One region of the Alcanivorax sp. NBRC 102024 genome, then DNA from elsewhere that is predicted to be linked to it. Evidence: predicted binding sites of a transcription regulator. Region 1 holds the regulator's gene; the other holds the start of a gene.

Region 1 (4,781 bases):
GAAAACCGTGGACCCGGAAAAGGCCAAGCAACGCCGGGATCTGGCGGTAACCGCAGTCCGCGCCGCCCTGGGTGTGCACCGTGAGCAGGTGCATCTGCGCACCCGGGAGCGCCAGAAAGGCAACCAGCAATATCAGAAACTGGATGGCCAGGGCCGTTACCGGCTGGTGCGCGAAGGGCAGGCACAACTGTTGATCAACCTGCAGGACTATCTGGATACGGGTCTTTTCCTTGACCATCGACCGACACGACTGAAGATTGCCGAGGAAGCCAGCGGTAAGCGCTTTCTCAATCTGTTTGCCTACACCGGCTCGGCGACCGTGCACGCCGCGGTGGGAGGCGCCAAACGCACCGTCACGGTGGATGCCTCAAAACGTTATCTGGAGTGGGCAGCCTGCAATCTGGCGGCCAACGGTTTCTCCACTGACCAGCATGAGCTGGTGCGAGCCGACACCATGCGGTGGCTGGACGAATGTCAGGAACAGTTTGATCTGGTGTTCTGTGATCCGCCGACCTTTTCCAACAACAAGTCACGCAGCGACTTCGTGGTGGAAGAGCATCACGGTGAGCTGATCCGCAAGATCATGCGCCGGCTGGAGCCGGGCGGGGTGTTGTATTTTTCCTGCAACTATCGGCGGTTTGAACTCGACCCGAGTATCAGCAAGTGGTATCAGGTAGACGATATTACCCGCTGGAGCATCCCGGAGGACTTCCGCCGGAATGACAGGATTCATGTCTGCTATGCCATTCGGCATGTGGAGGACTGATGAGTGTAGTGCTTTACACCACGGTGGGCTGCCATCTCTGTGAACAGGCCCGGGAGCTGGTGTCCACGGTGGCACCGGATATCACGCTGACGCTGGTTGATGTGGCTGAGGATGATGAGTTGCTGGCGCGATACGGTGAACGCATTCCCGTGTTGATGAAGGAGGGACGGGAGCTGGGTTGGCCTTTTGGTCTGCTGGATGTGCAGCAATTTCTGGCAGGTTGAGTGATTGATGCGGGCTTCACAGCCGTGGAGCCATTATTGCTCATATGGAAACCATCAGCCCGAAGAAACTGCACAAGCGCAAAGCCGATGAGGTTGAGATCTTCTCAGCCTGCCTGTCCGTCTGTACCGTCAAGGTGCGTTTCGGTGAAACCTGGTACTGGGTGGCCGACGACAGTGGCAAGATCATGCGCTTTAATGGCCCTGAGCACGCCAACAACCAGCTCCAGACCCTGGTCACCAGCACGGCGCATTTGCTCCATCATTCCGCCCATGCGGAAATGGTCGGGCAGCCGGAAGGCGAGGTGATACCGCCCCTGCGGGTGCGTTTTCACTGGCGAAGCCAGACCTGATCGGTTGGTGCCTTGCTTGCAAGGCGAGGGCTTGGTGCAGTTCCCTCCCTCGGGAAGCTTCGGTTTGCGAGCAAAGCTCCAACGGGGTCTGGTTTCGCTTATCTGAACAGCGCTCGCGCGTTTTCACTCGTCATGCCCGCCACCCGGGCCACATCTTGCCCCCGCAAACTCGCCACCCGTTTACCGATCCAGGGCAGCAATGAAGGCTCATTGCGTCGCTTCTTCGGGGGCGGCTCCGGTAGATCCCGCGGCAGCAGATAGGGGGCATCGGTTTCCAGCAACAGTCGGTTATCCGGAATATTGTGCACCAGCTCTGCCAGTGGTTTCCCGCGGCGTTCATCACAAATCCAGCCGGTAATGCCGATATGGCAATCCAGGTCCAGATAATCGAAAAGTGCCTCGCGGGAACCGGTAAAGCAATGCACTACGGCACCCACAAGGTGATCCCGATAGGCTTTCAGGATGGGCGCAAAGCGTTCATGGGCATCACGTTCATGGAGAAACACCGGTAGCTTATGCTCCACTGCCAGTGCCAGCTGGGCCTCAAAGGCGTGCTCCTGGTCGGAACGCGGGGAAAAGTCTCGATTGAAGTCCAGCCCCATCTCGCCGGCGGCTTTTACGCTCTGCTGTCCCAGTAGTTCACGCAGTTCCTTTTCCAGCGCCGGCGAGTAGAAGCGGGCGCTATGGGGGTGCAGGCCGGCAGTGGCAAACAAATCGTCGTGTTGGCTTGCCAGCGCTATGGCCTGGCGGGATTCTTCCACATTGGTACCGGTGAGCAATTGCCAGGTCACCCCGGCGGAGCGGGCGCGTGCCAGTACCTGGTCCCGATCGTCCTGGAATTGCTTGTCGGTCAGGTTGACGCCGATATCAGCCCAATGAACGGGAGCCGTGTTGAGGGTAGAGTTGTGAGGTGCTGTCATCAGGGGCCTGCTCCGCCAGTTGTTCGCGCAGGGATTCTACCCGACGACGGTTGGCACCTAAATCCCAGTAACCCACCCGGGATGCGGACCGTACTTCTACCATGCCATCTTCACGGACATAAAAAGTCACATCATCCACGAAGCGAAGCAGGCGACTGGAGAAGCGGGCCTGAATGCGGGACTGACCGACCACGTCGAATTCAACCCGGGGTAACTGGCGTAACAGTGCCTGCAGGCGGGCCATGCTTGCCTGGCGGGTTTGTGCGACCTTCAGCGGAGCGACCCGGCGGTCCTCATCGGTTGCCAGGCTGGACACGCAGTTGGGCGAATCCGGGCAAGGGGCGAGAAGATTCGTATCGGACATGGCGACGGCACTCATCAATAGCAGAACGGCACTAGTAAGAATTCGGATCACGGATTAGCCCCACAAAAATACCCTCGATGATCAACTGATCCGCCGGCACCTTGATGGGCTCATACGCCTCATTGGCCGGTAGCAGGGTAGCGCTGGATTTATTCAACTTTAGGGTCTTCACTGTGACTTCTTCGTCAATGCGGGCTACCACGATTTCGCCGGAGCGGGCCACGTTGGATTTACGTACGGCAATCAGGTCGCCATCGAAAATGCCGGCCTCGATCATGCTGTCGCCCTGTACCTTCAACAGGTAGGTTGGCCGTTGTTTGAACAGCCCCTGGGGGACGGGAACCGTGCGCTCCACGTTCTCGATTGCCTCGATGGGAACGCCGGCAGCGACCTTGCCCACCACCGGCAGTTCTTCTTCCGACCAGAACGCATTATCGAGTAGCTGAATCCCGCGGGAGCGGTCGCTGTGGAGTTTGATAAAGCCCTTGCGTTCCAGTGCTCTCAGGTGGTCAGAGGCGGCATTTTTGGACTGAAAGCCCATGATGTCGGCAATTTCCGCACGCGTCGGAGCCATACCGGTATCGGCGATACATTCGCGGATACAATCCAGTACCTGTTGCTGGCGATCGGTGAGTTTGCTGCTCATAACCTTCTCCATGTTTCCCGCAGGATTTCGGTTCCATGCCGGGGCGCCAATGGCGCTTCTGGCTGACCAGGCTGTCAGTCGAGGCTGACAGCCGGTGCTACAAAACCGATGCTAGCACAGGTACTGATAATATGAACAGTGCTATTTGAACAGTTGTCCGGGTCGGTTTTTCGACCGTTGAGGGAGGATATCGTTGTCCTATGGGAGCGCTGGCACTAGCATATTGAAGGGAGCTTCTGAGCGGTTGCGTGTCCTTCCGGATTCGCCCTGCAGCCGGAGTCTCCGATAATAATTCCATCAGACCTGGGGATAGTAGATGGAGCAGGCCAATAATAATGATTTCGGCCAACAACGGACTCGGCAACTGTTATCCGGTGTCCCGTTTTTCAATGAAATTGCCCGTGACGACCAGCATGAATTCGCGCATCTGGAGCGCAATACGCGCCTGTGGGTGGCAGGTTCCGGTGACACGGTGATTCGTGCCGGGGATGTGGATTCCACCTTGTATTTCCTGTTGCGGGGGCAACTGGAAGTGCTCTCGGAGCATGCCGGCGACACGCCACTTTATTACGTTTCTCCCGGTGAAGTCTTCGGCACCCTTTCCATGCTGCTGGGCACGCCGCGCAGCGCCACTATCAAGGTGGCGGAGAATGCCCGCGAAGCCGTGCTGGCAAGCCTGGACTTCAATCAGTTCAACGAGGATGACGGTCCTTATTCACTGGCGACGCGGCTGGCCTTTTTCCACATGATCGTTCATCACATCCGTTGGACGCTGGAAGTCAAAAGAATGCAGTCTCCGGATCACGAGCTGGTCCAGTCCATGCGCAAACTCCCGGTGTTTCACGGCGAGAAAGGCAGCCGGGAAGAACTGGCGGCTCTCAAGGTTCAGGCCCAGGGGCTGGCAGAATTGCTGTGTCGCTGGAATGAAGAAGGCCCGGAAGGGACGGGGGCGTTGCAGCTCACTTGAGGGCAATTAATAGTTAATAATGAATAATTAATAACGTCGCGGAATGAGTTATCTGTGCTGCAACGCAAGAGGCCGCGCCTATACTATGGGCGCGGCCTCTTTGCTTTCGTATTCCTCAAGCATCCAACCGCGAAACTATTCATTATTAACTATTAATTGCCTTTCTGATCCACCTTCACCGCCAGCACATCACAATGCGCCCCCGGCACCAGTCCCCGGGCGGTGGAGCCCAGTAGCAGGGCCAGGCCGCTGCGGGTGTGGCTGCCGACCACGATCAGGTCGGCGTGCAGCTTGTCAGCCTGGTCGAGAATGGTCTTCTCAATGGAGCCCAGCTCCACATGAACATTGTCGGCGGGAATCTGATAGCGGCTGGCATAGGTGTCAGCGGTCTCGCGGGCCTGTTGCATCAGGCCGCTCTGCAGGTCGGTCACATCCATGGGCACATCGGCACCGTAGGCCAGGGCCAGGGGCTCGATCACATGGATCAGATGCAGTTCACCGTCGTTGCCGGAGAGGACCCCGGCGGCACGGGATAGCACCTGTG
Region 2 (4,781 bases), on a different contig from region 1:
GTCCATTTTTCCCTTGAGCGTCTTGAACTCGGCCAGGGTGATGTCACTGGTGCAGCAACGGGCACTGGCCGGATTGCTGCCATCAAAGGGAGTAAACGGTTCGCTGCACTGGCTGGCCAGATCGGTTTCGAGAATATTGGTGGTGGTGTGCAGGTCGCACTGGGAGTGTCGACAGACCAGCTCGCGGTCCTTGGTGAAGGTCACATCACATTCAACGATACCGGCACCCATGCGTGCGGCGGCCCGATAGGATTCCTCGGTGTGCTCGGGGAATTGGAGCGGGGCACCGCGGTGGCCGATGGAGAAGTCGCTGCTTTGCTGTGGGCGTCGCTGACTGGCGCATTCCTGCAGCGCCTGCTTGAGAGGACCTGCGTCCATGTCTGCGACCAGATAATAGGGGCGAGGGCCCAGTTCAACGCTGTTTTTCGACCCGTGACTGGCACAGGCAGCAGCGGCAAGGCCGATGGCCAGGGTGGTGATGCACGCTTTCAGTGCCACTATCCGTTTCATGATCTGTCTCCCGAAAGAAGAATGAAACGGATTGTGCCGCGGCTTTATGACGGTGGGATGGGCAGCGCACTGCGGCTGTGTGACGTTGCCGGAAAGTGTGCTGCCGTTCACGGTTAGACCTATTTCAGCATGCCTTTCAGGAAACGACCGGTGTGGCTGCCTTTCACTTTCGCCACTTCCTCCGGCGTCCCTTCTGCGATGATCTCGCCCCCGCCGTCGCCCCCTTCCGGGCCCAGATCCACGATCCAGTCGGCGGTCTTGATCACATCCAGGTTGTGTTCGATCACCACCACGGAGTTGCCATGATTGGCCAACCGGTTTAGCACGTCCAGTAATAACTGGATATCCGCGAAGTGCAGGCCGGTGGTGGGCTCGTCGAGAATATAGAGGGTGTTGCCGGTGTCCCGGCGGGACAGTTCCTTGGCCAGCTTGACCCGCTGGGCTTCGCCGCCGGACAGGGTGGTGGCCGCCTGCCCAAGTTTTACATAGCTCAGGCCCACATCCATCAGGGTCTGCAGCTTGCGGGCCAGGGAGGGCACCGCATCAAAGAATTCCCGGGCGTCTTCGATGGTCAGATCCAGCACCTCGAAGATGTTCTTGCCTTTATAGGTGATCTCCAGGGTTTCCCGGTTGTAGCGTTTCCCTTCGCAGACCTCACAGGGCACATAGATATCCGGCAGGAAGTGCATTTCTACCTTGATAACCCCATCGCCCTGACAGGCTTCACAGCGACCGCCTTTCACGTTGAAACTGAAACGACCGGGCTTGTAACCGCGGGCACGGGCTTCCTGGGTGCCGGCAAAGAGCTCGCGCACCGGCGTGAAGATACCGGTATAGGTGGCAGGGTTGGAGCGCGGCGTGCGGCCGATAGGGCTCTGGTCGATATCCACCACCTTGTCGAAATGCTCCAGTCCCTCAATGGCCTCATGGGGCGATGCCTTCAGGGTGGTCGCCTTGTTCAGTTTAGTGGCGGCCAGGGGATAGAGGGTGCTGTTGATCAGGGTGGATTTGCCGGAGCCGGAGACCCCGGTGATGCAGGTAAACAGGCCCACCGGAATGTTCAGGGGGTGTCCCTTGAGATTATTACCGGTGGCACCGTGCAGGGTTAGCCAGTTGTCGTCCGGGTTCTGGCGGCGCTGTTTGGGCACTGCAATCGTCTTGCGGCCGGACAAATAGTCGCCGGTCAGGGAGTCCGGGTTGTCGGCGACCTGTTTGGCTGTGCCCTGGGCAACGACCTTGCCACCATGCACGCCGGCGCCGGGGCCGATGTCGATCACATGGTCGGCAAGACGGATGGCGTCCTCATCATGCTCTACCACCAGTACTGTGTTGCCCAGATCGCGCAGACGGGTGAGGGTATTGAGCAGACGCTCGTTGTCGCGCTGGTGCAGGCCGATGGAAGGCTCATCCAGCACGTACATGACGCCGACCAGTCCCGCGCCAATCTGGCTGGCCAGGCGAATACGTTGTGCCTCGCCCCCGGAGAGGGTTTCCGCACTGCGTTCCAGAGTCAGGTATTCCAGCCCCACGTTGACCAGGAACTGCAGGCGGTCGCGGATTTCCTTGAGGATCTTGTCGGCAATCTCCCCTTTGCTGCCGGGCAGGCTCAGTTCGCTGAAATACGCATGGGCCTTGCCCACCGCAAGACGAACCACTTCCGGCAGCGTGGTTTCTTCGATAAACACATGTCTGGCCGCTTCGCGCAGCCGCGAGCCATGACAGCTGGGGCAGCTGGAGGTGGACATGTAGCCGAGCAGGTCTTCGCGCACCGCGTCAGACTCGGTTTCCCGGTAGCGCCGCTCCATGTTGGGGATGATGCCCTCGAACGGATGGTTGCGCTTGATGATGTCGCCGCGATCGTTGAGGTAACGGAATTCGATGCTTTCCTTGCCGGTACCGTGCAGCACTTTCTTGCGGATATCCTTGGGCAGTTCCCGGAACGCCACGTCCATGTCGAAGCCCAGACTCTGGGACAGGGAGTTGAGCATCTGGAAATAGTAGACGTTGCGGCGGTCCCAACCGCGAATGGCGCCCTCCGACAGGGACAGTTCGTCGGAATTGATGACCTTGTCTTCATCAAAGAACTGCTTCACGCCCAGCCCATCACAACTGGGGCAGGCGCCGGCCGGGTTATTGAAGGAAAACAGCCGTGGCTCCAGCTCGGGAATCGAATAGCCGCAGTGTGGGCAGGCAAACTTGGCGGAGAAGGTCACTTCCTCCCCGTCACCGTCCATGGGGGCAATGATGGCGATATCGTCTGCCAGGTTAAGCGCGGTTTCAAAGGATTCCGCCAGCCGGTTCTGCAGGTCGTCGCGGACCTTGAAGCGGTCCACCACTACCTCGATGGTGTGCTTCTTGTTCTTGTCCAGATCCGGGGTGTCATCCATGTCGTAGATGCGACCGTCGATGCGTGCGCGGATAAAGCCCTGGGCGCGCAATTCCTCGAACAGGTGCAGATGCTCGCCTTTTTTCTCGCGGATCACGGGTGCCAGCAGCATTAGTTTGCTGCCTTCTTCCATGGCCAGCACCTGGTCCACCATCTGGCTGATGGTCTGGGCAGCCAAGGGCGCATCGTGCTCCGGACAACGGGGCTCGCCCACCCGGGCAAACAGCAGGCGCAGGTAATCATAGATTTCGGTAATGGTGCCTACGGTGGAGCGGGGGTTGTGGCTGGTGGATTTCTGCTCGATTGAGATGGCTGGGCTGAGGCCCTCGATGTGATCCACATCGGGCTTTTCCATCATCGACAGAAACTGGCGGGCATAGGTGGACAGGGATTCCACATAGCGGCGCTGACCTTCCGCGTAAAGGGTGTCGAAGGCCAGTGAGGATTTCCCCGAGCCGGACAGGCCTGTGATCACCACGAGCTTGTCACGCGGGATATCCAGATCCACGTTCTTCAGGTTATGAGTCCGTGCACCGCGAACCAGAATGGTATCCATCAACTACCCCTGACTACTGTCAAAATGAACAGGGCAGTATAGGCGAATTTGTGTGAAGGGGAAAAGAAAGGCGTCCAGTGGCGTCGGACGCCTGGCGTCCGACGCGCGCAGCCCTAGAGGTTCTCTTGCGCCCAGTTCACCGCCTGCAGGCGGTTGGAGGCGTTGATCTTTTTGAAGATGTTGTAGATGTGCGTCTTGATGGTGTGCGGGCTCAGATTCAGGCTGGTGGCGATTTCCGAGTTCTTGGCGCCGGTGGCCATCACTTTCAGCACTTCCACTTCCCGATCAGTGAGGTTCACCTCGCTGCGAGAGAAGGTCTTGTTGAAGGTGCGGCTTTTCATCAGATAGGCCTGCAGCACAGAGCGCGGGAACCACAGCTCGCCGTCGAAAATGGCCTTGATGCCTTTGCTGAGTAGTGCCTGGGGGCAGTCATGCTGGAAGCCGCCGTTGACCATGGGCAGGCCTGCAAGACGAGAGAGAGAGTCATCGCTGTCCACATTGAACAGGGCGATCAAAACGTCGCTTTCCACTTCCTGGTCTGCTTCCAGCAGGTGGGCGATGACCTCGTTCACGTCAACGCTGTGGTAATCCACCAGAAACAGGTTCTGGTCGAATTCCCGCAGGGTCTCCACGGAAACCCCTTCCACGGAGGGAATGCTTTTGGTCGCCACATCTTCCTTGACGAGAAATTCGGTGAGCAGGGCATTTTGTAGTTGCTGGCTGCCGACTACGTAAACTTGTTGGGTTTGTTCTTGGCTGTTCATCGATGCCGTCCATGATGTCTCAGGCGAAGCCTAAGAAAAAAAACTTATCAGCACGTGAATTTATCACCGCTTTGACCGGGGTTCAATTTACCATTGCCCGGTTTTACTGATTTCACGATTTGAGGGGCCAAAGTGGTGCACGGTGTCCTGGCCCGGCACCACGGGGAATCTGGTACACTGCCCGCCTTTTTGTAGCGGTCGCGAGGTTGCGGCCTCCCGTTTCTGGAGCAACAAGCGTTCATGTCGGCATCGTCTTCCCGTCTTTTGCAGCGGACAGAGCTGAAAACCACCGGCTATCTGGCGACCATCTTCGCGCTGCGGATGTTTGGCCTGTTCATGATTTTGCCGATTTTTGCGGTCTACGGGCAGTCCCTGGAAGGCGCCACACCGCTGCTGATCGGCACCGCCATCGGGGCCTACGGCCTGATGCAGGCCCTTTTGCAGATACCCTTCGGCATGCTCTCGGACCGTTTCGGGCGGCGCCCCCTGTTACTGATTGGCCTGCTGCTGTTTGTGGCCGGGGGCGTGGTGGCGGCCATGAGTGACCATATCCATGGTGTCATTG

Evidence for each region. Region 1 encodes LexA, which represses DNA repair genes until DNA is damaged. Its sites were predicted from a motif close to TACTGTNTANNTANACAGTA; they were not measured.
Region 2: the regulator LexA is predicted to act here: its motif matches at 3,467-3,486, upstream of uvrA (excinuclease ABC subunit UvrA).

Annotation. Positions count from the first base shown of each region.
Region 1 is NZ_BDAS01000004.1:214,210-218,990, forward strand. It holds gene rlmKL (bifunctional 23S rRNA (guanine(2069)-N(7))-methyltransferase RlmK/23S rRNA (guanine(2445)-N(2))-methyltransferase RlmL) at 1-766, shown strand, start outside; gene A0251_RS08900 (glutaredoxin family protein) at 766-990, shown strand; gene A0251_RS08905 (DUF6482 family protein) at 1,035-1,340, shown strand; gene A0251_RS08910 (TatD family hydrolase) at 1,439-2,260, opposite strand; gene A0251_RS08915 (DUF1499 domain-containing protein) at 2,208-2,624, opposite strand; gene lexA (transcriptional repressor LexA) at 2,656-3,270, opposite strand; gene A0251_RS08925 (cyclic nucleotide-binding domain-containing protein) at 3,587-4,237, shown strand; gene A0251_RS08930 (universal stress protein) at 4,390-4,781, opposite strand, start outside.
Region 2 is NZ_BDAS01000011.1:70,822-75,602, reverse strand. It holds gene A0251_RS14965 (glycerophosphodiester phosphodiesterase family protein) at 1-510, opposite strand, end outside; gene uvrA (excinuclease ABC subunit UvrA) at 630-3,452, opposite strand; gene A0251_RS14955 (response regulator transcription factor) at 3,566-4,216, opposite strand; gene A0251_RS14950 (MFS transporter) at 4,457-4,781, shown strand, end outside.